DNA from 4 places in the Halomonas sp. THAF5a genome. Region 1 is predicted to be linked to each of the others. Evidence: predicted binding sites of a transcription regulator. Region 1 holds the regulator's gene; each other region holds the start of a gene.
What was found. Region 1 encodes sigma-54, which starts transcription at its own class of promoters, with help from an activator protein. Its sites were predicted from a motif close to TGGCACNNNNNTTGCTNT; they were not measured.
Positions count from the first base shown of each region.

Region 2: a site for sigma-54 is predicted at 3,347-3,364, ahead of FIU83_RS10380 (dimethylamine monooxygenase subunit DmmA family protein). Genes of this name have one in related genera too.
Region 3: a site for sigma-54 is predicted at 1,986-2,003, ahead of glnL (nitrogen regulation protein NR(II)). Genes of this name have one in related genera too.
Region 4: a site for sigma-54 is predicted at 1,763-1,780, ahead of FIU83_RS10405 (aminomethyltransferase family protein). Genes of this name have one in related genera too.

Region 1 covers NZ_CP045417.1:2,573,983-2,579,672, reverse strand. Annotated here, with positions in the region: gene rapZ (RNase adapter RapZ) at 1-1, opposite strand, end outside; gene FIU83_RS11665 (PTS sugar transporter subunit IIA) at 45-530, opposite strand; gene raiA (ribosome-associated translation inhibitor RaiA) at 538-846, opposite strand; gene FIU83_RS11655 (RNA polymerase factor sigma-54) at 1,016-2,434, opposite strand; gene lptB (LPS export ABC transporter ATP-binding protein) at 2,589-3,314, opposite strand; gene lptA (lipopolysaccharide transport periplasmic protein LptA) at 3,314-3,841, opposite strand; gene lptC (LPS export ABC transporter periplasmic protein LptC) at 3,841-4,425, opposite strand; gene FIU83_RS11635 (HAD family hydrolase) at 4,429-5,001, opposite strand; gene FIU83_RS11630 (KpsF/GutQ family sugar-phosphate isomerase) at 5,048-5,690, opposite strand, start outside.
Region 2 covers NZ_CP045417.1:2,300,148-2,305,837, forward strand. Annotated here, with positions in the region: gene amt (ammonium transporter) at 1-638, opposite strand, end outside; gene FIU83_RS10370 (DUF3445 domain-containing protein) at 670-1,701, opposite strand; gene FIU83_RS10375 (PDR/VanB family oxidoreductase) at 1,711-2,649, opposite strand; gene FIU83_RS10380 (dimethylamine monooxygenase subunit DmmA family protein) at 2,649-3,248, opposite strand; gene FIU83_RS10385 (FMN-binding glutamate synthase family protein) at 3,726-5,051, opposite strand; gene FIU83_RS10390 (protein glxC) at 5,065-5,690, opposite strand, start outside.
Region 3 covers NZ_CP045417.1:290,542-296,231, reverse strand. Annotated here, with positions in the region: gene glnG (nitrogen regulation protein NR(I)) at 1-880, opposite strand, end outside; gene glnL (nitrogen regulation protein NR(II)) at 873-1,919, opposite strand; gene FIU83_RS01310 (DUF4124 domain-containing protein) at 2,412-2,990, opposite strand; gene FIU83_RS01305 (ZIP family metal transporter) at 3,138-3,851, shown strand; gene glnA (glutamate--ammonia ligase) at 3,944-5,350, opposite strand.
Region 4 covers NZ_CP045417.1:2,306,947-2,312,636, forward strand. Annotated here, with positions in the region: gene glnT (type III glutamate--ammonia ligase) at 1-1,267, opposite strand, end outside; gene FIU83_RS10405 (aminomethyltransferase family protein) at 1,880-3,010, shown strand; gene purU (formyltetrahydrofolate deformylase) at 3,081-3,944, shown strand; gene folD (bifunctional methylenetetrahydrofolate dehydrogenase/methenyltetrahydrofolate cyclohydrolase FolD) at 3,944-4,864, shown strand; gene FIU83_RS10420 (FAD-dependent oxidoreductase) at 4,886-5,690, shown strand, end outside.

The DNA.
Region 1 (5,690 bases):
TGCGGGGTCTCCTGGTCGCGTAGGGGCGGGCGGTGCCCCGGGGGTCAGCCGCCCTGACGGCCGCTCGGGGCCTGTTGGCGTATGGCCTCCATGAGGTGCTCATGGAGTTCCCGCTGGCTCGTGCTGTGGCGCAGGCGCCCACGGGTGTCGGCGTCGTTCATGACGCCGGCGACCTGCCCCAGCAGGGCGAGGTGGGCCTCGTCGGCCTCCTCGGGCACCAGCAGCACGAAGACCAGGTCCACCGGTTCCCCGTCGATGGCGTCGAAGTCCACCGGCTCGGCCAGCTTGAGAAAGCCGGCGATGGGGGCCTTGCAGTGCGGGTTGCGGGCATGCGGAATGGCCACCCCGTGGCCGATCCCGGTGCTGCCCAGCCGCTCGCGGCCGATCAGGCGGCTGAAGACCTCCTGGCTGTCGAGGCTGGGCGTGTTCTGGGCGATGAAGGTGCTGAAGAACTCCAGCACCCGCTTCTTGCTTCCCCCGGGCACATCGAAGAGGGTGCGCTCGGGGGGCAGGATGGCGTCCAGTGTCATGATGGCGTCAGCGCGCGCCGGCGCCCTGGGCGCGGGCCTGGGCCTTTTCCTTGTGCTTGACCAGCTGGCGGTCGAGCTTGTCGGCCAGGGCATCGATGGCGGCGTACATGTCGTTCTCCATGGCCTCGGCATGGAGGTCGGCACCGGCGGCATGCAGGGTGCAGGCGGCTTGCTGGCGCTCCTTCTCGACGGAGAGGGTGACCTGCACGTTGGTGATGTTGTCGTAGTGACGCTCGACGCGGGTCAGTTTTTCCTGCACATAGTCACGCAGTGCGTCGGTCAGTTCCACATGATGGCCGGTGATGTTGACTTGCATGACACGCTCCTTGCTCTTTCGGGGTGTGGGTCGATTGTAACCCTTTTTAGCGTCCTGCATACCCCCTCGGTCGGGGGCGGTGTGGCGCGGTGCGAACGGCGTCAATTCAACCGTTTGCGCAGGGATGGGGCCTGGTCATTTCGGCGCCGCGGGAGGCCGAACAGGGGCCTCATCTCAGCCGCTTTCGTTCGCTGGAGGAGGGGATGCCCATCCCTTCGCGATACTTGGCCACCGTGCGCCGGGCCACGCTGATGCCGGCCTCGTCGAGCAGGGCGACCAGCCGGCTGTCCGAGAGCGGCTTGCGCGGCGGCTCGTCCTGGATCAGCTTGCGGATCCGCGCGCGGATGGCGGTGCTGGAGTGGGCGTCGCCCTCGCCGCTGCCGCCGCCCACCTGGCTCGAGAAGAAGTACTTGAGCTCGAACATGCCGCGCGGCGTATGGATGAATTTCTGGGTGGTGACCCGCGAGATGGTCGATTCGTGCATCTCCACGACCTGGGCGATATCGGCCAGGATCAGCGGTTTCATGGCCTCCTCGCCGTGCTCCAGGAAGTCGAGCTGGCGGGCCATGATCTCGCGGCCCACCCGCAGCAGGGTGTCGTTGCGGCTGGCGAGGCTCTTCATCAGCCAGCGCGCCTCCTGCAGGTGGTCCTTGAGGAACTGGTTGTCGGCGCTCTTGTCGGCGCGCCGGATCAGGGCGGCGTAGTCGGGCTGAATGCGCAGGCGTGGCATCGCCTCGGGATTGAGCTCTACCTGCCAGCCCTCGTGGGTGTGGCGGGCGACCAAGTCGGGGATCACGTAGTCGCTGTCGCCCTCGCCGAAGGCGCTGCCGGGGCGTGGATCCAGCGATCGCACCAGGCCGATCGCCGTATCGAGGGCGTCGTCGTCGAGGCCGAGGCGGCGCTTGAGCAGGCGGCGGTCATCGCCGGCCAGCGCCTCGAGGAACTGGCGCACCAGGCGCCGGGCCTGGGGCAGCAGCGGGGTGTCGTCGGGCAGGGTGGCGAGCTGCAGCAGCAGGCACTCGCGCAGGTCGCGGGCGAAGACGCCGGTGGGCTCGAACTGCTGCAGGCGCAGCAGCACCTGCTCGACCTCCCGGCCACGCAGCCCGGTGAGGCCCTGGGCCTTGAGGCCGTCGCGGATCTCGTCCAGGGGCTGGATGAGGTAGCCGTCGGCGTTGACGGCGTCGATCAGGCTCTCGGCGATGCGCATCTGCTGCGGGTCCAGGTCGGTCATCGCCAGCTGCCAGGCGAGGTGCCCCTGGAGGCTCTGGCCCGCGGCCTGGCGCTCGAAGTCCGGCGCCTCGCCGCCGGCGGGCGCGCCGCCCAGGTCCTGATAGGTATCGGACCAGTCGCTGTCGGTGCTGAGCTCGTCGGGAATCTCGCTGGCCCAGTCGTCGTCGGGCGTCTCGCTCACCGCCTGTTCGCCGAACTCCTCCTCGACGTCCAGCAAGGGGTTGGATTCCAGCGCCTGCTGGATCTCCTGGCGCAGGTCCAGGGTCGAGAGCTGCAGCAGGGCAATGGCCTGCTGGAGCTGGGGGGTCATGGTCAGCTGGGTGCCGACGCGAAGCTGCAGGGAAGCCTTCATGGCCATGAGAGGAGTTCCCTCGACGTGCCGAAAATTTCCACCCTAGCGGCTGGGTGCGGGAGGTGCAACCGAAGAATTAGCAACAATCGTGCCATGCGCAAGCAGCATGCCGTAGGCGAATAACGACATGTGCATCAGGGTATTGCGATCGATCGGACGGTCAGAGGCGGAAGTCCTGACCCAGGTAGACATCGCGCACCCGCTGGTTGGCGAGGATCGCCTCGGCATCTCCCTCGGCGATGATGCGGCCGTCGCCTACGATGTAGGCGGTGTCGCAGATGTCGAGGGTCTCGCGCACGTTGTGGTCGGTGATCAGCACCCCGATGTCGCGCGCCTTGAGCTGGCGGATGATGCCCTTGATCTCGCCCACCGAGATCGGGTCGACCCCCGCGAAGGGTTCGTCGAGGAGGATGAAGGCGGGCTCGGTGGCCAGCGCCCGGGCGATCTCCACGCGGCGGCGCTCGCCCCCGGACAGGCTCATGCCAAGGTTGTCGCGGATGTGGGTCACGTGGAAGTCCTCGAGAAGCTCCTCGAGCCGGCGCTGGCGGCCGGCGCGGTCGAGGTCGCGGCGGGTCTCGAGGATCGCCATGATGTTGTCGGCGACCGACAGCTTGCGAAAGATCGAGGCCTCCTGGGGCAGGTAGCCAATGCCGGCCCGGGCGCGCTCGTGCATGGCCGCCGTCGACAGGTCCCGGTCGTCGATATGCACCGCGCCGGCATCGGCGCGCACCAGGCCGACGATCATGTAGAAGGAGGTGGTCTTGCCGGCCCCGTTGGGACCGAGCAGGCCGACGATCCGGCCCTGCTCGATGGAGAGGCTGATGTCCTGCACCACCCGGCGGCGCTTGTAGCTCTTGGCCAGGTGTTCGGCCCTCAGGGTCTTCATCACGGCCCATCCTGCTGTTCGGGTTCGAGGGTCATGCGCACGCGCTGGCGCTCCCCGACGCCCTGGGCGTCGGCGCGCGCCTGGACGACGCGACGGTCGAGGAAGTACTCGAGGTAGCCGCCATCGAAGGTGTCCCCGCCCTGGTGGAGTTCGGCGCGGTCGATCAGCTCGATGCGACGCTCGGCGACGTGATAGACCACGGTGCGACCCCAGCCGCGTACCAGGGGTTCGTCCGGGGCGGGCCGCTGCTCGATGTAGGCACGCTCGCCGGTGGCGGTGGCCCGGGTCAGCTGGCCCTGGTCGTTGCGCTGGATCTCGACCCGTGCGCCGGTCAGCTGCATGCTGCCCTGCTGGATCTCCACGTCGCCGGTATAGACGGCGGTGCCCGCGCGGTCGTCGAGGTCGAGGCGGTCGGCCTCGACCTGGATCGGGGCGCTGGCATCGCCCTCGAGGGCCAGGGCCGGAGAGCTGCCGAGCAGCAGGCCGATGACGCCGAGGGTCAGCAGGGGGGCGAAGAAGGCTCGCATCATGACTCGGGGTCCTCGCGGGTGTCGGGCGGATGGTGGCCGCGCACATTGTCGGTCAGACGGGCGCGGTTGTCATGGATCCAGGCGTCGAAGCGCTTGCCGCGCATCCGCTGGGGCGGCTGGCGAAGCAGCGCCGGGGTCTCGCTCCAGGCATGGCCGCGGTCGGCGTCGAAATGCAGGACCTCGGTGTCGAGCTGCCAGCGCTCCGCCGGGGCCAGCAGGCGCGCGTCGCCGGTCAGGGTCAGCGGGTTGCCCCCTGCGCCCAGGGTGCCGTGGTCGCCGCTGGCGAGCCAGACCCGGCCCGAGCGGTCCAGTAGCCGTCCCTCGGGCCGTGCAAGGCGGGTGACGTCATCGTGGGGGGTGTGGGTCAGGCGCGGCGTGTCGAGGCGCTGATGCGGCTCGCCCGAGGCATCGAAGCGCGTCAGGCGGGCGTCCTCCAGGTAGTAGTCGGGCTCGCCCGAGCCGTCGCCCGGCACGGGGCCGGGTGCCGGCGCCTCCTGCAGGTCGAGCACGGCCAGCCCGCCCCCCAGGGCGAGCAGCAGCAGGACCAGGCCGGTGCGAAAGCCCGGGCGCGGCAGGCCCATGGCTCAGCTCGCGCCGTGGAGGTAGGTGTCGAGCACGGCGTCCCAGTGCCCCTGGGCCTGCAGCAGGGTGTCGCAGATCTCGCGCACCGCGCCGTGGCCGCCTGCGGCCTCGGTGATCCAGTCGGCCTGGTCGCGGATGTAGGCCGGCGCGCCGGGCACGCTGATGCCGACCCCGGCCCGGCGAATGGCGGCCACGTCGGGCATGTCATCGCCGCAGTAGGCGACCTGCTCGAGGGCGAGGCCCAGCCGGGCACACAGCTCGCGCAGCACGACGAGCTTCTTCTCGGCGCCCTGGAAGACATGCTGGATCCCCAGCGCGGCGGCGCGCTGGCTGACCATCGGCGAGTCGCGCCCGGTGATCAGTGCCACCGCGATGCCGGCGCGCTGGACGAGCTTGATGCCATGGCCGTCGAGGGTGTGGAAGGCCTTGACCTCGAGGCCGTCGGCCTGGAAGTAGAGGCGCCCGTCGGTGAGCACGCCGTCGACGTCCATGGCCAGCAGGCGGACATGGCGCAGGCGGTCGACCAGCGGGCCGTCGTCGAGGGGGCGGTGTGGCTGGGGTGGGGCGAGGCTCATGGTGTCTCCAGTCGAGTAGCGGGCGAGGCGGGTGGTCGAGCCGACGTCAGATGACGCCGCTCGAGAGCAGGTCGTGCATGTGCAGGGCTCCGATCGGTCGGCCGTCGGCGTCGACCACGGCCAGCGCCGAGATGCGCCCGTCCTCCATCAGGCGCACCGCCTCGGCTGCCAGGGTGTCGGGGGCGATGCGCTTGCCGGGGCGGGTCATGACGTCGTCGACGGTAAGGCCCGAGAGATCGCTGTGCTGGTCGAGGGTGCGGCGCAGGTCGCCGTCGGTGTAGACCCCGGCCAGGCGGCCGTCGTCATCCACCACGCAGGTAAAGCCCAGGCCCTGGCGGGTGATTTCCAGCAGCGCATCGCGCAGCGGGCTGCCCAGGGGGACCGCGGGCAGGCGGTGTCCCTCGTGCATCAGGTCGGCGACCCGCAGCAGCAGGCGCTTGCCGAGGCTGCCGCCGGGGTGGGAGAGGGCGAAGTCCTCGGCGGTGAAGCCGCGGGACTCGAGCAGCGCCACGGCCAGGGCGTCGCCCAGGGCCAGGGCGGCGGTGGTGGAGGAGGTCGGCGCCAGGTCCAGCGGGCAGGCCTCGCGCTCGACCCCGGCATCCAGGTGGGCGTCGGCATGGCGCCCCAGGGTCGAATCCGGGCGACCGGTCATGCTGATCAGCGGCGTGCCCATGCGCTTGAGCAGGGGC
Region 2 (5,690 bases), 270 kb from region 1:
AGGTTGGCACCGGGAATGGCGCGCACCTCGCCATTGGCCCCGTAGCGTCCCTTGCGGGGCCCCACCAGGATCACCGCCGCCAGGGCGGCGGCGGCCCCCGCCATGTGCACCACCACCGATCCGGCGAAGTCCTGGAAGCCCATGGCGTCGAGGAAACCGCCACCCCACTTCCAGTACCCCTCCACCGGGTAGATAAAGGCCACCATGGCCACGGCGAAGATCAGGAAGGGCCAGAGCTTCATGCGCTCGGCGATGGCCCCGGAGACGATCGACATGGTCGCGGCCGCGAACACGGCCTGGAAGATGAAGTCGGCCATGCTGGAGTAGTAGGGCGCACCCTCGCCAGCCGAGATGTCGGCCACGCTGTTATCGCTGCCCAGCATGAAATCCAGGCCGGGGATCACACTGCTGATCGCCTCGGCCGGATACATCACGTTGTAGCCGACGACCAGAAACACCAGGCAGGCGATGGCATAAAGCAGCGCGTTCTTGGTCAGGATCTCCACCGTATTGCGGCTTCGCACCAGGCCAGACTCCAGCATCGCGAACCCACATGCCATGAACATGACCAGGGCCGTGCACATTAGGAAATAGAAGGTATCCAGGGCATAGCCCAGTTCCAGGGTCGTTTCCGTCATTGTTGTTACCTCATTGTTGATATCGATATGCTCAGTACTGCGGTTCCGGCTGCCGATCGTAGTGGGCGAGCCAATCGACCACCGTCTCGCGATAGCGGCTCAATCCCTTGTAGTCCGCCAGTTCCTCGGGGAGCCCCTTCAGCACGCGATGCAGCCGACGGGCCCACGCGCGGTGGGTGACCAGATCCTCGAGACTGATCAAGTAGGTGCGGATGCCGAAGAACAGGGCGTGACTCCTCGGCATGCGCACCAGGGTCTGCAGTTCCACGCGCAGATAGACATCCTGACCGACGTTGTCCGGCGTGATGGTGGTGCGATCCTTCCCCCAGTGGGCAAAGGTCTCGGGGGAGCTGTCCATGCGGGGGTGAATCGTCATGGTCCAGTTGAGCCGTCTCACCGGACCGCCCACCTGAATGGCGCACAGGTATTTCAGCGCTCGGTCGAAGATGCCCATCTCGTGGGCCAGGGGCACGGGGCCATGCCACTGCTTGAAACTCATGCCCGCATCAAAGGCCAGCGACCAGTCGGCCGGTGAGGTGATGACGCCGGCATCCATGAACAGGTCGCCGTCGCGCTGATCGAGCAGTGCGATATCTCCCTGCACCTGCCGGCCGATGAGCTCCAGGGGGGACGTGGGCAAGGTGCCCTCCTCTCCCATGCGAAAAGACTGGCGAATATTCAGCGGGTGATTGACCCAGACGCAGTCGTCTCCCTGGCGTTCGAACGAGAAATGCTGGGGATAGTCCCGGGCATAATGCGTCATCACGAACTCGAGCAGATCCCAGCAGGCCTGGCGCATGTGGGGCATGGCCAGACAGCGATCAGGATCCTCCCGAAGCACCATGTCACGCTCGGCGGTTTCCGAGAGATAATGCTCGTCGATATCCAGCATGTGCTCGTAGACGCTGCCCTCTGGCCCGGGGAGAACATGCGGCTCGATATTGACCGAGTAGATGTAATCATCCTCGGGAAACGGGAACGGAAAGCGACGAATCGCCTCGCTACTGTTTTGGTAGGTAAAATGGCCTCGGAAGGCTTGGGTATCGCGGGGGTAAAGTCGCATGAAAAGCTCCTACAGGTCCAGAACCAGAGTGTCGGTCAGGCTACGGGAGACACAGGGCATGATGCAGTCATGCCGCTTTCGCTCCTCATCATCGAGGAAGGCATCGCGATGTTCGACGCGTCCCTCGGCGACCGCCGTCTTGCACTGGCCGCAGACCCCGCCGCGGCACAGGTTGGGAACCTCGACCCCCTGGGCTTCGAGTGCCTCGAGCAGCGAGGTCTCGTCATCGACCGTCACGTCGATGCCGGAGGCCGCCAGCCGGGCGACGAAGGGGGTGCCCGACTCGGGGGCCGCGAAGGCCTCGTAGTGGACCCGGGTGTCGGCCCAGTCCATGTCCTTCGCCGCCCGGGTAACAGCATCGATCATGCCCTGGGGACCACAGATGTAGACGTGGGTACCCAGCGGTCGGTCGGCGAGAATGCGGTGGAAGTCCGGTCGCGCGCCCTGATAGCAGTGCAGGCTGCTGCCCAGTCGTTGCTGCAGCTCGAGAGAGAAGCCACCGGTCGTGTCTTCGCGAAAGCTGTAGTGCAGCTCATGGGACGCGCCTTGGCGCTCGAACTCGTGGAGATAGGCCAGGAAGGGTGTGATGCCGATCCCCCCGGCGATGAGGATATGGTGACGGGCATTCCATCGGGGCAGGAAGAAGTTGCTAGGCGGGGAAATGCTCAGGTGATCGCCGACCGCCACGTCCTCGTGCATGAAGCGTGACCCGCCGCGGGAGGCTTCCTGCCGCCTGACCGCGATGCGATAACAGCTGGTGTCCGCCGGGTCACCAAGCAGGGAGTAGGCATTGCGATACCAGCGATCCTGACCGGGCATGCTCACGACCACATGGCTGCCGGCCGAGAACCGAGGCAGGGCACGATCACAGGGCTCCAGGGTGAACTGCTTGACGACGGGGCTGATGGTATCGATCGCCGACACCTTGACGACAATGTGACCAGACATCAGTTGAGCTCCTCCTGCTGTGGCACCGCTCCGGGCTCCTCGGCATCGACCCGCACTCCCATGTAGGCCCCGAGCCGGCGGGAGAAATGATCCCGCACCTCCAGGTAACATCCGCAACCGGTGCAGGCCACGGGAGAGACATGAACGCCTTCGGTGAAGGTGCGGCAGTGGGCGCAGAACACCCGGCGTCCCTGCCCGGCCATCGGGTAGAGCAGGATCTCCTCATCGACCAGGCCGTGTGCGACGGCGAAACCGCGCACATCCCAGAGAAAGGCCTCGCTGCCGATGACCACCAGGCGACAGCCGACCGTCGATTCCTTCAGCGTCTCGAGCAGCTTGGGCTCGAATCGTTTCCAGATGGCGGGTTCGGTACGCCTGGGACCGAGGTCGGCCCCGGTCGAGGACGCCTCGTTCCCTTCATGATGGAGCAGTATCCTGACCCGCTCATGCGCTTGTTCACGCAGCAACTCAGACAGCGTTTCTCGACCACAGGGCTCGATGACGAACAGGTAGTCGCCCGCATCGGGGAGGCGGTCTGGCCACTGATAGATGGGTCGACTCTTGATCGATGGTGCGGTGGGTTGTTCTAGGGTTTTCATCTCGATGATCTCACTCCCCATCGGTGGTAACCGGTGACTTTCGAAGCCGTCGGCAGGCGCTCATTATTTCTCAAGGAGATATTTTATTTACCAAAGAGAAAGCACAATCTGTGCCAACCTGTAACTCATTGAATGACAAGAACTCCAGGTCATGGCGGGTTATTCTCCTGCCTCTGGATAGTGCATCGACTCCTAATGGGTGGTCAGCGAGGTGCAATTCGTGATCCGTTTGGCGGTAGCATACGTGACGGACACGACCTCGGCGCCAGGCCAGCGAGTGGGACGATCGAGGGCCGCGCAATGCACGAGTCGAAGGCACGATGCCGCGGCGCGAGACGGGGCGAAACGTGAACCACGAGAAGGGGCGAGAGGGCCGGTGAAGAGACGAGGGAGGGCACAAGGGGGATAACACGAGAAAGGCCCCACCGCTCCGGTGGGGCCTAACTTGTCACGCGCGATGTTCGAGGCGTGGGGCAATCAGAGCGACTGGCCGGGAATCCAGCCGGTGCCGGCCAGCGGCACCCGGGCCATGGCGGCCGCCTCGACGTTGAGCGCCACCAGGTCCTCCGGTTCCAGGTGATGCAGGTGGGACTTGCCACAGGCGCGGGCCAGGGTCTGAGCCTCCAGGGTCAGCACACGAAGATAGTTGGCCAGTCGCTTGCCGGCCGCCACCGGATCGAGGCGCTGGCTCAGCTCCGGATCCTGGGTGGAGATGCCCGCCGGGCACTTGCCGTCCTGGAAGTCATCGTAGAACCCGGCGGCGGAGCCGAGCTGGCGATACTCTTCCTCATAACGCGGGTGATTGTCGCCCAGGGCGATCAGGGCGGCGGTGCCGATGGCCACCGCATCGGCGCCCAGGGCGATGGCCTTGGCCACGTCGGCGCCGTTGCGGATCCCGCCGGAGACGATTAGCTGCACCTCGCGGTGCACGCCCATCTCCTGCAGCGCCTGGGCGGCCTGGGGAATGGCCGCCATGGTCGGGATGCCGACATGCTCGATGAACACATCCTGGGTCGCCGCGGTGCCGCCCTGCATGCCATCGAGCACCACCACGTCGGCCCCGGCCTTCACCGCCAGCTTGACGTCATAGTAGGTGCGGGTGGCGCCGACCTTGATGTAGATCGGCACCTGCCAGTCGGTGATCTCGCGAAGCTCGGCGATCTTGATCGCCAGGTCGTCGGGGCCGGTCCAGTCCGGGTGACGGCAGGCGCTGCGCTGATCGATGCCCTTGGGCAGGGTCCGCATCTGGGCCACGCGATCGGAGATCTTCTGGCCCAGCAGCATGCCGCCGCCGCCCGGCTTGGCGCCCTGCCCCAGCACCACCTCGATGGCATCCGCCTTGCGCAGGTCGTCCGGGTTCATGCCGTAGCGGGAGGGCAGGTACTGGTAGACCAGCCTCTTCGACTGACCGCGCTCCTCGGCGGTCATCCCGCCGTCGCCGGTGGTGGTCGAGGTCCCGACCTCCGAGGCGCCGCGCCCCAGGGCTTCCTTGGCCTGGGCGGACAGGGCGCCGAAGCTCATGCCGGCGATGGTCACCGGGGTATCAATGACCACCGGCTTCTTGGCGAAGCGGGTACCGAGCACCACCTCGGTGCCACACTTCTCCCGGTAGCCCTCGAGGGGATAGCGGGACATGCTGGCGCCGAGGAACAAGAGGTCATCGAAATGCGGGACCTTGCGCTTGGCGCCCCAGCCGCGGATATCGTAGATCCCGGTCTCGGCGGCGCGCTGTATCTCGCCGATCACGTCACGACCGAAGGTGGCCGACTCACGCAGGGACGGGTTGTAGGTTTGATCGCTCATGGCAGGCTCCTGATCAGTAGGCCGAGGCGTTATCGACTTTGAAGTGGTAGAGCTCGCGGGCCGAGCCATAGCGACGGAAGTCGGTGGGGTCATCGTCGATCCCGGCCCGCTTGAGCAGCGTGGCCAGCTCCTCGCGGTGCTCGGCACGCATCTCCTTCTCCACGCAGTCGGCGCCGAGGGTGCCGACGGAGCCCTTCACGTAGAGGTGGGCCTCGTAGATCGAATCCCCCAGGGCATCGCCGGCGTCGCCGCAGACCACCAGGCAGCCGGCTTGCCCCATGAAGGCGCTCATCGGGCCGATATTGCCCTTGACCACGATATCCACGCCCTTCATGGAGATGCCGCAGCGGGCGGCGGCATTGCCCTCGATGACCAGCAGGCCGCCGTGGGCCGTGGCGCCCGCCGACTGGGAGGCATCGCCCTTGACCCGGACCACCCCGGACATCATGTTCTCGGCGACCCCGACGCCCACGTTGCCATGCACCGTGACGCTGGCCTGCTGGTTCATCCCGGCGCAGTAGTAGCCGGCATGGCCATCGATATCCACGCTGACGGCGTCATTCAGCCCGCAGGCGATGTTGTGCGCCCCGTTGGGGTGGATCACCCGCCACTCGCGCACGTCGCGGATCAGCTCGCCGT
Region 3 (5,690 bases), 1.5 Mb from region 1:
GGAAGCGCCCGTCATTCACCAGGGTCTCGAGGTTCTGGTGGGTGGCGGCGATGATGCGCACGTCGACCTTCACCGAGGTGTGGCCGCCGACCCGGTAGAACTCGCCGTCGGCTAGCACCCGCAGCAGGCGGGTCTGGGTCTCGGCGGGCATGTCGCCGATCTCGTCGAGGAACAGGGTGCCGCCGTTGGCCTGCTCGAAGCGCCCCTGGCGCTGGGCTGTGGCGCCGGTGAAGGCCCCCTTCTCGTGGCCGAACAGCTCCGACTCGATCAGGTCCTTCGGGATCGCCGCCATGTTGAGCGCGATGAAGGGATTGCCGGCCCGTGGGCTGTGCTGGTGCAGGGCGCGGGCGACGCGCTCCTTGCCGGTACCCGACTCGCCGTTGATCAGCACCGTGATGTGCGAGTGGGAGAGCCGGCCGATGGCCCGGAACACCTCCTGCATCGCCGGCGCCTCGCCGATGATCTCGGCATCCAGCCCCTCGGGCACGCTGACCGGGCGCTGGCGCTCGCGGGCGTGGGCCACGGCCCGGCGCACCAGGGCGAGCGCCTCGTCGACGTCGAAGGGCTTGGGCAGGTACTCGAAGGCGCCTCCCTGGTAGGAGGCCACGGCGCTGTCGAGGTCGGAGTGGGCGGTCATCACGATCACCGGCAGCTCCGGGTGGGCCTCGCGCACCCGGGCCATCAGGTCCAGGCCGTCGAGCCCCGGCATGCGGATATCGGTGACCAGCACCTCCGGCGGGGCCTCGAGCAGGCGCTCGAGGGCACGGTCGGCGCGCTCGAAGGTCTCCACCTCGAGGTCGGGCTGGGCCAGGGCACGCTCCAGCACCCAGCGAATGGCGCGATCGTCGTCGACGACAACGACGCGGGCGGCATCAGTCATGGCGCTTCTCCAGCGGAATCAGCAGTCGGAATTGGGTATGGCCGGGGCGCGAGTCGCACTCGATCAGCCCCTGGTGCTGGTGCAGGATCGACTGGGCGATCGAGAGGCCCAGGCCGCTGCCCTCGGCGCGCCCGGAGACCATGGGATAGAAGAGCGTCTCACGCAGCGCCTCGGGGATCCCCGGGCCGTTGTCGGTGATCGCCACCTCGCAGACCAGCCGATGGCGCTCGGCGCCCAGGGTGAACTGGCGACGGGCGCGGGTACGCAGCGTCAGCCGCGGCGACGGGGTCTCGGCCTCGGTCATCGCCTCCACGGCGTTGCGCGCCACGTTGAGCAGCGCCTGGATCATCTGCGCCTCGTCGCCGGCGAGCTCCGGGAGGCTGGGGTCGTAGTCGCGCTCGATCCATACCGCCGGGTGCTCGACGATCAGCAGCGAGCGCACCCGCTCGAGCACCTTGTGAATGTTGAGCGGATCGTGGCGCACCATCCGGTTGGGCCCGAGCATCGAATCGACGAGGTCGCGCAGGCGATCGACCTCCTCGATGATGATTCGCGTGAACTCCTGGAGACCCGGATCATCGAGGTCCCGCTCCAGCAGCTGGGCCGCCCCGCGGATGCCGCCCAGGGGGTTCTTGACCTCGTGGGCCAGCCCCCGGGCCAGCACCTTGATGGTCTCCTGGCGGGTCTGCAGCGCCTCCTCCCGGGAGATGCGCAGCAGCCGGTCCCGGGGCTCCATCTCCAGCAGCAGCTCGTTCGGGCCGAGGGGGGTGACGGTGTAGTCGACGGTCAGCGGCTCGCCGGTGGGCCGGATCAGGCGCGCCTCGCGCTGGGTGAAGGGGTGGAACTCGTCGCGGGCCTTGGCCAGCAGCCCGCCGAGGTCCTCCTCCCCCTCTACCAGGTCGGGCAGCGGCTGGCCCTGCAGGCGACTCAGGCTGAGCGCCAGCAGCGCCTCGGCGGCCGGGTTCATCCAGCGCAACCGCAGCTCGCCGTCGAGCAGCAGCACCGCGGTGGTGAGGTGTTCCATCAAGCGTCGATACATGAAGCCGTCCTGCCCGGTTCGGTGGGCGCCTCGCGAGGAGGCGCCGTGAGCCTGCACTGGGGAGGACCTGCAAGAAGCGCGCCACCTCGTGAGGCGGCGGGTGGCGCCTTTCCAGGGCAGGACCGCCCCATCTTGGCGCACCATTTTAGTGCAACCGATCGTCGAACGCCCGTTCATGTGCAGCCGATCGAGCGAGCCGAACGCTCAGGAGGCGTCGCGCGGCGACGGATCGTGCCGGGGATGGGACTGCGGGGGTGGCCCGGGGTATCGGAGAGGGTGATGCCGGGGAGGGTGATGCCGGGGCGGGCGATCGTCGCCCGCCTTGCGCGGCCCGTCGCGCAGCCGCTCGAGATGCTGGAAGGCGCGCCCCTCCTTCACCCGGTCGGCGTGATCGAAGGCGTCGAAGCGCCCATCGTCGCGAGGCACAGGCTCGCGACAGGGCCGATGGGTGCCGTCCGGACACGGCGGCCGATGTGTCCGGCGAGGGGTGAGCTAACCGCTCGGGTTGTTGGGGTTGCGGGGGAGATTGACGCTGGCCCGCTGCACGTAGAGGGTCACCGGCGAGCTGCGGTGGCGCACCGCCCCGCTGCCGTCCAGCAGCTCGGCCTGGAGCACGTGCTCGCCGCGCGGGAGGTTGTTGAGCAGGAAGGTATCGGTATGCATGGCCGTCTGGCTGACCCGGCCATCCACCAGCAGGCGCACCCGATGGTCCTCGCGCAGCTCGGGTTGGATGCCAAGAGTCACCTGGACGTTGCCGGCCGCGCCGGTGGGCAGGGTCTCCTCCTGGCCGGGCGAGAGGATGCCGAAGCGATCGTAGGGCATGAACGGCTGCCCCGGCGCCGCCGCCTCGGGCGCGCCCTGCGCTCCTTGCACCGCGGGCGCCATGCCCGCCGTCTCGCCGGGGCTCGGCACCACGGTGAGCGGGTCGAGGGTCACCGCCTCGCCGCCGCCGTCGGGGTTGTCGGTGAAGACCACGTTGCCCTGGGCGTCGGTGGTGCGGTAGATGGTCTGGGCGTGAGCCGCCAGGCTCAACGACAGCCCCAGCGCCACCATGGCCAGTGCCTTGTTCATGCGCCGATTCCTGCGTTGCCGATGGGTTTCCCTTTATGATGCAAGACTAGCCTAGAAGCCGCCCCCGAGGAACGCGGATAGCGTTTCCGGGCGACATTGACGCCGAGGCCGGGGATGACACGGCCCGATGACGAGAGGAGACGCGGCATGGACGCCTGGCAGACGGTAATCGTCCTCACCCTGATGGCCGGCATGGCGATGCCCCTGGGCGCCTGGTTGGCGCGGGTGGAGTGCATCCCGATCGACTGGCTCGAGAACGAGCTGCGCCACGGTATCATCGCCTTCGGCGGCGGGGCCCTGCTCTCCGCCGTGGCGCTGGTGCTGGTGCCGGACAGCCTGCCGGCCCTCGATATCGCCACCGCCACGGCCTGCTTCGTGGCCGGCGGGATGGCGTTCATGGCCCTGGACATCGCCCTCAACCGCAGCGGCACCTCGGCCAGCCAGCTGGCCGCCATGCTGGCGGACTTCGTGCCCGAGGCCCTGGCCCTGGGCGCGGCCTTCGCCCACGGCAGCAGCGGCAGCCTGCTGCTCGCCGGCCTGATGGCCCTGCAGAACCTGCCCGAGGGCTTCAACGCCTACCACGAGCTGCGCCGCTCCACCCCCTACACCAGCCGGCGGCTGATCGGCCTGTTCTTCGCCATGGCCTGGCTGGGGCCGCTGGCCGGGCTGGGCGGTTTCCTGTGGCTGGCGCCCTACCCCACGGCAGTGGCGATGATCATGCTGTTCGCCGCCGGCGGCATCCTCTATTCGGTGTTCCAGGACCTCGCGCCCCAGGCCAGGCTCGAGCGCCACTGGGGGCCGCCCCTGGGCGCGGTACTCGGCTTCGCGCTGGGCCTCGTCGGCCATATGCTGCTCGATTGACCCGCTGCGACCGGCGGCGACTCGCATAAAAAAGAGGCACGCCCGGGGCGTGCCTCTTGCGATGCGGAGGGCGGCGCCGGGGCGCCGCGGGCTCAGCAGCTGTAGTACATGTCGAACTCGACCGGATGAGTGGTCATGCGCAGGCGCTCCACGTCTTCCTCGAGCAGCTCGATGTAGGCATCGATCATGTCGTCGGTGAAGACGCCACCCTCGGTCAGGAAGGCGCGGTCGGCGTCCAGCGCCTCGAGGGCCTGGTCCAGGCTCTCGGCGACGGTCGGGATGGACTTGCCCTCTTCCGGCGGCAGGTCATAGAGGTTCTTGTCCATGGCGTCGCCAGGATGGATCTTGTTCTTAATGCCGTCGATGCCGGCCATCAGCATCGCCGCGAAGCACAGGTAGGGGTTGGCGGTCGGGTCGGGGAAACGAGCCTCGACGCGCTTGCCCTTGGGGCTCGCGGTGTAGGGAATGCGGATGGAGGCGGAGCGGTTGCGGGCGCTGTAGGCCAGCATGACCGGCGCCTCGAAGCCCGGCACCAGACGCTTGTAGGAGTTGGTGGAGGCGTTGGTGAAGGCGTTCAGGGCACGGGCGTGCTTGATGATGCCGCCGATGTAGTAGAGCGCCATCTCGGAGAGGCCCGCGTACTCGTCGCCGGCGAACTGGTTCTGGCCGTCCTTCCAGAAGGACTGGTGGACGTGCATACCGGAGCCGTTGTCGCCGACCAGCGGCTTGGGCATGAAGGTGGCCGTCTTGCCGTAGGCGTGGGCGACGTTGTGCACCACGTACTTCATTTCCTGAAGTTCGTCGGCCTTCTTCACCAGGGTGTTGAACTTGACGCCGATCTCGTTCTGGCCGGCGTTGGCGACCTCATGGTGGTGCACCTCGACGGTCTGACCGATGGCCTCGAGGGTGTTGCACATGGCGCCACGGATGTCGTGGAAGCTGTCGACCGGGGGCACCGGGAAGTAGCCGCCCTTGACCCGCGGACGGTGCGCCAGGTTGCCGCCCTCGACCTGGCGGTCGGTGGCCCAGGCGCCCTCCTCGGAGGTGATTTTGTACATGGCGCCTTCGATGTCGGCCTTCCAGTGCACCTCGTCGAAGATGAAGAACTCGGGCTCCGGGCCGAAGAAGGCGGTGTCGCCCAGGCCGGAGGACTGCAGGTAGGCCTCGGCGCGCTTGGCGATGGAGCGCGGATCACGCTCATAGCCCTGCATGGTGGCCGGCTCGATGATGTCGCAGCGCAGGATCAGGGTGGCATCTTCGGTGAAGGGGTCGAGGAAGCCGGTGCCGTCTTCCGGGCGCAGGATCATGTCGGACTCGTTGATGCCCTTCCAGCCGGAGATGGAGGAGCCGTCGAACATCTGGCCGTTCTCGAAGAACTCCTCGTCGACGTCACGGGCCGGAATGGTGACGTGCTGTTCCTTGCCTTTGGTGTCGGTGAAGCGCAGGTCGATCCACTTCACGTCATGTTCTTCAATCAGGGCGAGCGTCTTCTCGGACATGAGGTCCTCCACAGTGAGCTGGGCTGAAAAGCTGGAGCGGTGGCGGGGCCGTGGTGCGGGCCGGTTCCCACGACGTTGTAGCATGTCGTCGGGCCGGTGCCCACGGCCACGATGCCGCCGCATGGCCTGCCAAGAGGAATGCAGGGTGCGTGCCAATCTTGCACCATCTCACGACACCCTGCCCATAACCCATTGATAAAAATGAAGCTTTATCAAAACTTCCTGCCACCTTCCGTGCACCAGAATCGCAACCCGGGCCATCGGCGTGGCGTGCCTCGCCCCCTTCCGCACCATTTGCGTGCAGCTAGATCGCCAGTTGCACCGCATTGAAGCAAGCAAG
Region 4 (5,690 bases), 270 kb from region 1:
CGCGCTTGACCTTGATGAACTCGTCGACGATTTCCGGCCCCATCGCCTCCCGCAGGATGGGATCGGCGGCGAGGGCATCGATGGCTTCCTTGAGCGACTGGGGGAGGATGCCGATGCCCTGCTCCTGGCATTCCGCATCGCCCAGGGCATACAGGTTGATGTTGTGCGCCTTGCCCGGGTCGAGCTGGCGGTCGACGCCATCCAGGCCGGCGGCAATCAGCGCGGCATGCACCAGGTAGGGGTTGCAGCCGGCGTCGGGCAGGCGGAATTCGAGACGACCATAGGGCACGCGGACCATCGCCGAGCGGTTGTTGTCGCCATAGGCGATGAACACCGGCGCCCAGGTGGCGCCGCTGTTGGAGCCTCCCTTCACCAGTCGCTTGTAGGAGTTCACGGTGGGGGCGGCGAAGGCACACAGCGCCGGGGCGTGGTTCAGCAATCCCCCCAGGAAGTGATACGCCATCCGCGACAGCCCCATGCCCTGCGGGTCGCCATCGTCGCCGAAGACGTTGTGGCCGTCCTGGTCACTGATCGACAGGTGGAAGTGCATGCCGTTACCGGGCCGGTCGGCTTGGGGCTTGGGCATGAAGGAGCAGACCATGCCCAGCTCGTTGGCGATCTCGCCGGCCGCCATGCGCACGAAGGTGAACCGGTCCGCCGAGGTCAGGGCGTCGCTGTAGGTGTAGTTGATCTCGAACTGGCCATTGGCGTCCTCGTGGTCGATCTGGTAGACATCGAAATCGACCGCCTGAAGCGCCTCCACCAGGCGCTCCAGGAACTCCCGGGAGCGCGACAGGCCCTTGTAGTCGTAGCAGGGCTTGGCCAGGACATCGCTCTCGTCCACCGGCAGCAGCTCGCCCCGCTCGCCTCGCTTGAACAGCGAGAACTCGGGCTCGAGCCCGGTATTCAGCGTCCAGCCCTTGTCCTTTAGACGCTCCAGCTGCCGGAGCAGGACCACACGGCTGTCATAGGGGTAAGGGGCGTCGTTGACGTGGCCATCGCATACCAGGCGGGCATAGCCCGGCTGCCAGGGCACCAGCGACAGGGTCGAGAGATCACCACGGGCCATGAAGTCCGGCCCGTGCGGCTCCATCCCCAGGCCGCTGACGGCGAAACCGGCGAAACCTGCCCCCTTCTCGACCACATCCATCAGACAGTTGGCCGGCACCGACTTGGTCTTGGCGGCGCCATGAATATCCACGAACTGCGCGAGCAGGTAGCGAACGTCGTGATCCTCGAGTAACTGCTTGGCGGCTTCAGGCGTCATGTCGGGTTTCCTCTGAGCGTTGCGGGTGCGGGTGTCGATATGGCGCATCGTCCTTCCGGCAACGGGGCCGGGGCCTTCCCCGGGGCCACTGCAAGCTACGCCACACCAACCATTCCCATCAAGAAATTTTCTTTCTCTCAGGGAAAAGCATCTCGCGTGCCAGAATCGCCCTCCCTCTCGCTCAAGGCCGTGAAAATATCTTCAATCAATTGATTTAATTGAATTAAAAACTTTATTTCGCCGCCTCCTGCCGACCCCGGACAGACACATGCCGAGGGACCCGCCCTCCACCTTGCCACCTGACGGTGCATCTCCTTCCCTCGTCGCACCACCAAGGAACACCGAACTCCCTCCTCAGGCGTCGCAGGCGTCACCAGACAGGTCGCCGAATCGCCGGCTGCACGCATCACGCTGCCCTCATTACGAGCCAAGCATCTGTTTATAAAGGAATAATGAAAAAAATCTGACGTTCCACCGGGTCCCGTGGCAGGAAACTGGCAAGCTTGTTGCTTGACTGAAGAGAATGTTTTTTTCTTTCCAGGAAAAGTCGGTTGACTCATCATCGTGCCGCCGACCCCCTGGCCGCTCACCAGCCCCCACAGGAGTCATCACATGGCCAACAGCTGGCGCATCTCCGCCCTCGCCGACCGTCACCGCGCCCTGGGCGCCGAGCTCGAAGACTGGAACGGCATGGGCACCGCCTTTCGCTACCACGCCGATATCGCCGATCACCACGAGGCGATCCGGACCCGGGCGGGCCTGATGGACGTATCGGGCCTCAAGAAGATTCATTGCTCGGGCCCCCACGCCCAGGCCCTGCTCGACTACGCCACCACCCGCGACATGTCACGGCTCTACCCGGGCAAGTCCGTTTACGCCACGATGCTCAACGATGAAGGCAAGTTCGTCGACGATTGCATCGTGTACTGCCTGGCGCCCAACGCCTACCTGGTGGTGCACGGCACCGGCCTGGGGCACGACATGCTGACGCGCGGCGCCCAGGGCCGCAGCGTCCACCTGAGCTTCGACGACGACCTGCACGACCTGTCGCTGCAGGGCCCCAGGGCCGTCGACTTCCTGGCCGAGCATGTGCCGGGCATCCGCGAGCTGCCCTACTTTCATCACCTGCAGACCCGGCTGTTCGGCCGACACGTGATGATCTCCCGGACCGGCTATACCGGTGAGCGGGGCTACGAGATCTTCTGCAAGGCGGAGGACGCCCCGGCGATCTGGGACACCATCCTCGAGCAGGGCGCCGCCCTGGGCATCGAGGCCTGTGGCTTCGAGACCCTCGACTGGCTGCGCGTGGAGAGCAACCTGCTGTTCTATCCCGCCGACAACTCCGAGACCCATCCCTTCGAGAACGAGCCGGCCGGCGACACCCTGTGGGAGCTCGGCCTGGACTTCACCGTCTCGAAGGACAAGACCGAGTTTCGCGGCGCCAGCGAACACTTCCGCCGACAGGGCAAGGAGCGCTTCCGGATCTTCGGCGTGCTGCTCGACAGCCCCAAGGTCGCCCAGCCGGGCGACACCCTGTGGGCCGCCGGCAAGCGGGTCGGCGTGGTCACCCAGGGCATGTACTCGCGGCTGACCAGGCAGTCGGTGGCCATGGCCCGGATCGATACCCCCCATGCGGAGCAGGGCCAGCCGCTGGAGGTGCGCGGCAGCCTGGAGGCCAGCGCCATCGCCCACACCCTGCCGTTCGACGATCCCCAAAAACTCAAGCGGCTCGCCAAGGGCTGACCCCCGACGACACGGTTGCCGGCGCGAGCCAGCGCCGGGCCTCCTCTCCCTTTCGAAGGAACACGATTCCATGCCCCAGTCAGACGACAGCTACATCATCAAGATCTCCTGCCCCGCCACCTCGGGCATCGTCGCCGCCGTGACCTCCTTTCTCACCGAAGGTCAGTGCTATATCAGCGAGCTCGCCCAATATGACGACGAGGAACTCGGGCGCTTCTTCCTGCGCGCCAAGTTCCGCTTCAACGATGGCATCAAGGGCGACATCGAGACCCTCAAGCGCGACTTCGTCGGCATCGCCGAGGAGTTCGACATGCAGTGGGACTTCCGGCACGACAACCAGCCGATGCGCGTGCTGCTGATGGTCAGCAAGTACGACCACTGCCTCAGCGACCTGATGTATCGCCAGCGCAAGGGCGAGCTCGACATGGAGATCACCGCCATCGTCTCCAACCATCTCGACCTGCGCCCCATGGCCGAACGAGAGGGCATCCGCTTCGTCTACCTGCCGGTCAACCGCGACAACAAGGCCCGCCAGGAGGCGGCGCTGATGGAGATCGTCGACGAGACCCGGACCGAGCTGGTGGTGCTGGCGCGCTACATGCAGATCCTCTCCGACGACCTCTGCCAGAAGCTCTCCGGCCGCGCCATCAATATCCATCACTCCTTCCTGCCCGGCTTCAAGGGCGCCAAGCCCTACCACCAGGCCCATGAACGCGGCGTCAAGCTGATCGGCGCCACCGCCCACTACGTCACCTCGGACCTCGATGAGGGCCCGATCATCGAACAGGAGGTCCAGCGCGTCGACCACACCTATCGTCCCGAGGACCTGGTCACGGTGGGCCGCAATACCGAGACCGTCGCCCTGTCCCAGGCGGTCAAGTACCACCTCGAGCATCGTGTCTTCCTCGACCAGAACAAGACGGTGATCTTCTGATGAGCATTGCCCCCACCGAATCGCCCCTGGCGACCCGCATCGACGGCAAGGCCTGTGCCGAGCGCGTGCTGGCCGAGGTCGCCGCGGATGTCGCCAGCCTCGCCGCCGACGGCATCGTCCCCGGACTCGCCGTGGTCCTGATCGGCGAGGATCCCGCCAGCCAGGTCTACGTGCGCAACAAGCTGCGCAAGGCGGAGGCCGTCGGCATCCGCTCGCTGGAGTACCGCTTCGACGACACCCTGCCCCAGGCCGAGCTGCTGTCGCTGATCGCGCGCCTCAACCGGGACCCCGAGGTGCACGGCATCCTGGTGCAGCTGCCGCTGCCCGACCATATCGACGAGGACGCGGTGATCCAGGCCGTTGATCCGGCCAAGGACGTCGACGGCTTCCACCGCCAGAACGCCGGTGGCCTGTGGCAGGGCCTGCCCGTGCTGGCGCCCTGCACCCCGACCGGCTGCCTGCGCCTGCTGAAGGAGACCTGCGGCGAGCTCGCCGGCCAGCACGCGGTGATCGTCGGGCGTTCCAACATCGTCGGCAAGCCCATGGCCGCCCTGCTGCTGGCGGCGGACTGCTCCGTGACGATGCTGCACTCGAAGAGCCGCGATGCCGCCGCCCTGTGTCGCCAGGCCGACATCGTGATCGCCGCCGTCGGCCGGCCGGAGATGCTCGACGCCGACTGGCTCAAGCCAGGCGCCGTGGTCATCGATGTCGGCATCAATCGCATCGCGTGTGACGGTGACGGCGAGCGCCGCCACCGCCTGGTCGGCGATGTCGACTTCGACGCCGCGAGCCGGGTGGCCGCGGCCATCACGCCGGTGCCCGGCGGCGTCGGGCCGATGACCATCGCCTATCTGATGCAGAACACCGTCACCGCCACCCGGCTGCAGCGCCGGCAGGCCAGCGCCGCGGCGCTGGCCTGAGGGACACACCAAGGGGGTTCCATGCCTTTTGCCTTACTGAAATACGGCCTGTCGTCCGAGTACCCCGCGGAGGTGGATCTGCCCCCGCCCACGGAGCTCAAGGCCAGCTACGACGTGGTGATCATCGGCGGTGGCGGTCATGGCCTGGCCATCGCCTACTACCTGGCCAAGTACCACGGCGTCACCAACGTCGCGGTGCTGGAGAAGGCCTACCTGGGCGGCGGCAACACGGCCCGCAACACCGCGGTGATCCGCTCCAACTACCTGACCTCGGAGGGCGTCCGCTTCTATTCCGCCTCGGTGAAGCTGTTCCAGAACCTGTCCAACGAGTTCGACTTCAACATCATGTATTCGGAGCGCGGCCAGCTGACGCTGGCCCATACCGATGCCACGGTGCGCGCCTTCCGCCAGCGGGCCGAGGTCAACAAGCACTTCGGCGGCCGCACCGAGATGATCGATCGCCAGCAGATCGCCGAGCTGGTCCCCAGCCTCAACCTCGACCCGGGCCACCTGCCGGTGCTGGAGGGCCTGTGGCACCGCGACGGCGCCACCGCCCGCCACGACGCCGTGGCCTGGGGCTACGCCAAGGAGGCGGCCAAGCGCGGCGTCGAGATCCACCAGCTGACCGAGGTGCAGGACTTGATCGTCGAGGACGGCCGCCTCACCGGCGTCAAGACCAACCGCGGCACGGTGCGCTGCGGCTGCGCCGTGCAGGCGGTGGCCGGCCACAGCTCGGTGCTAGCCGCCAAGGCCGGCTTTCGCCTGCCGATCGTCTCCTATCCGCTGCAGGCCATGGTCACCCAGCCGATCAAGCCGTTTCTCGATC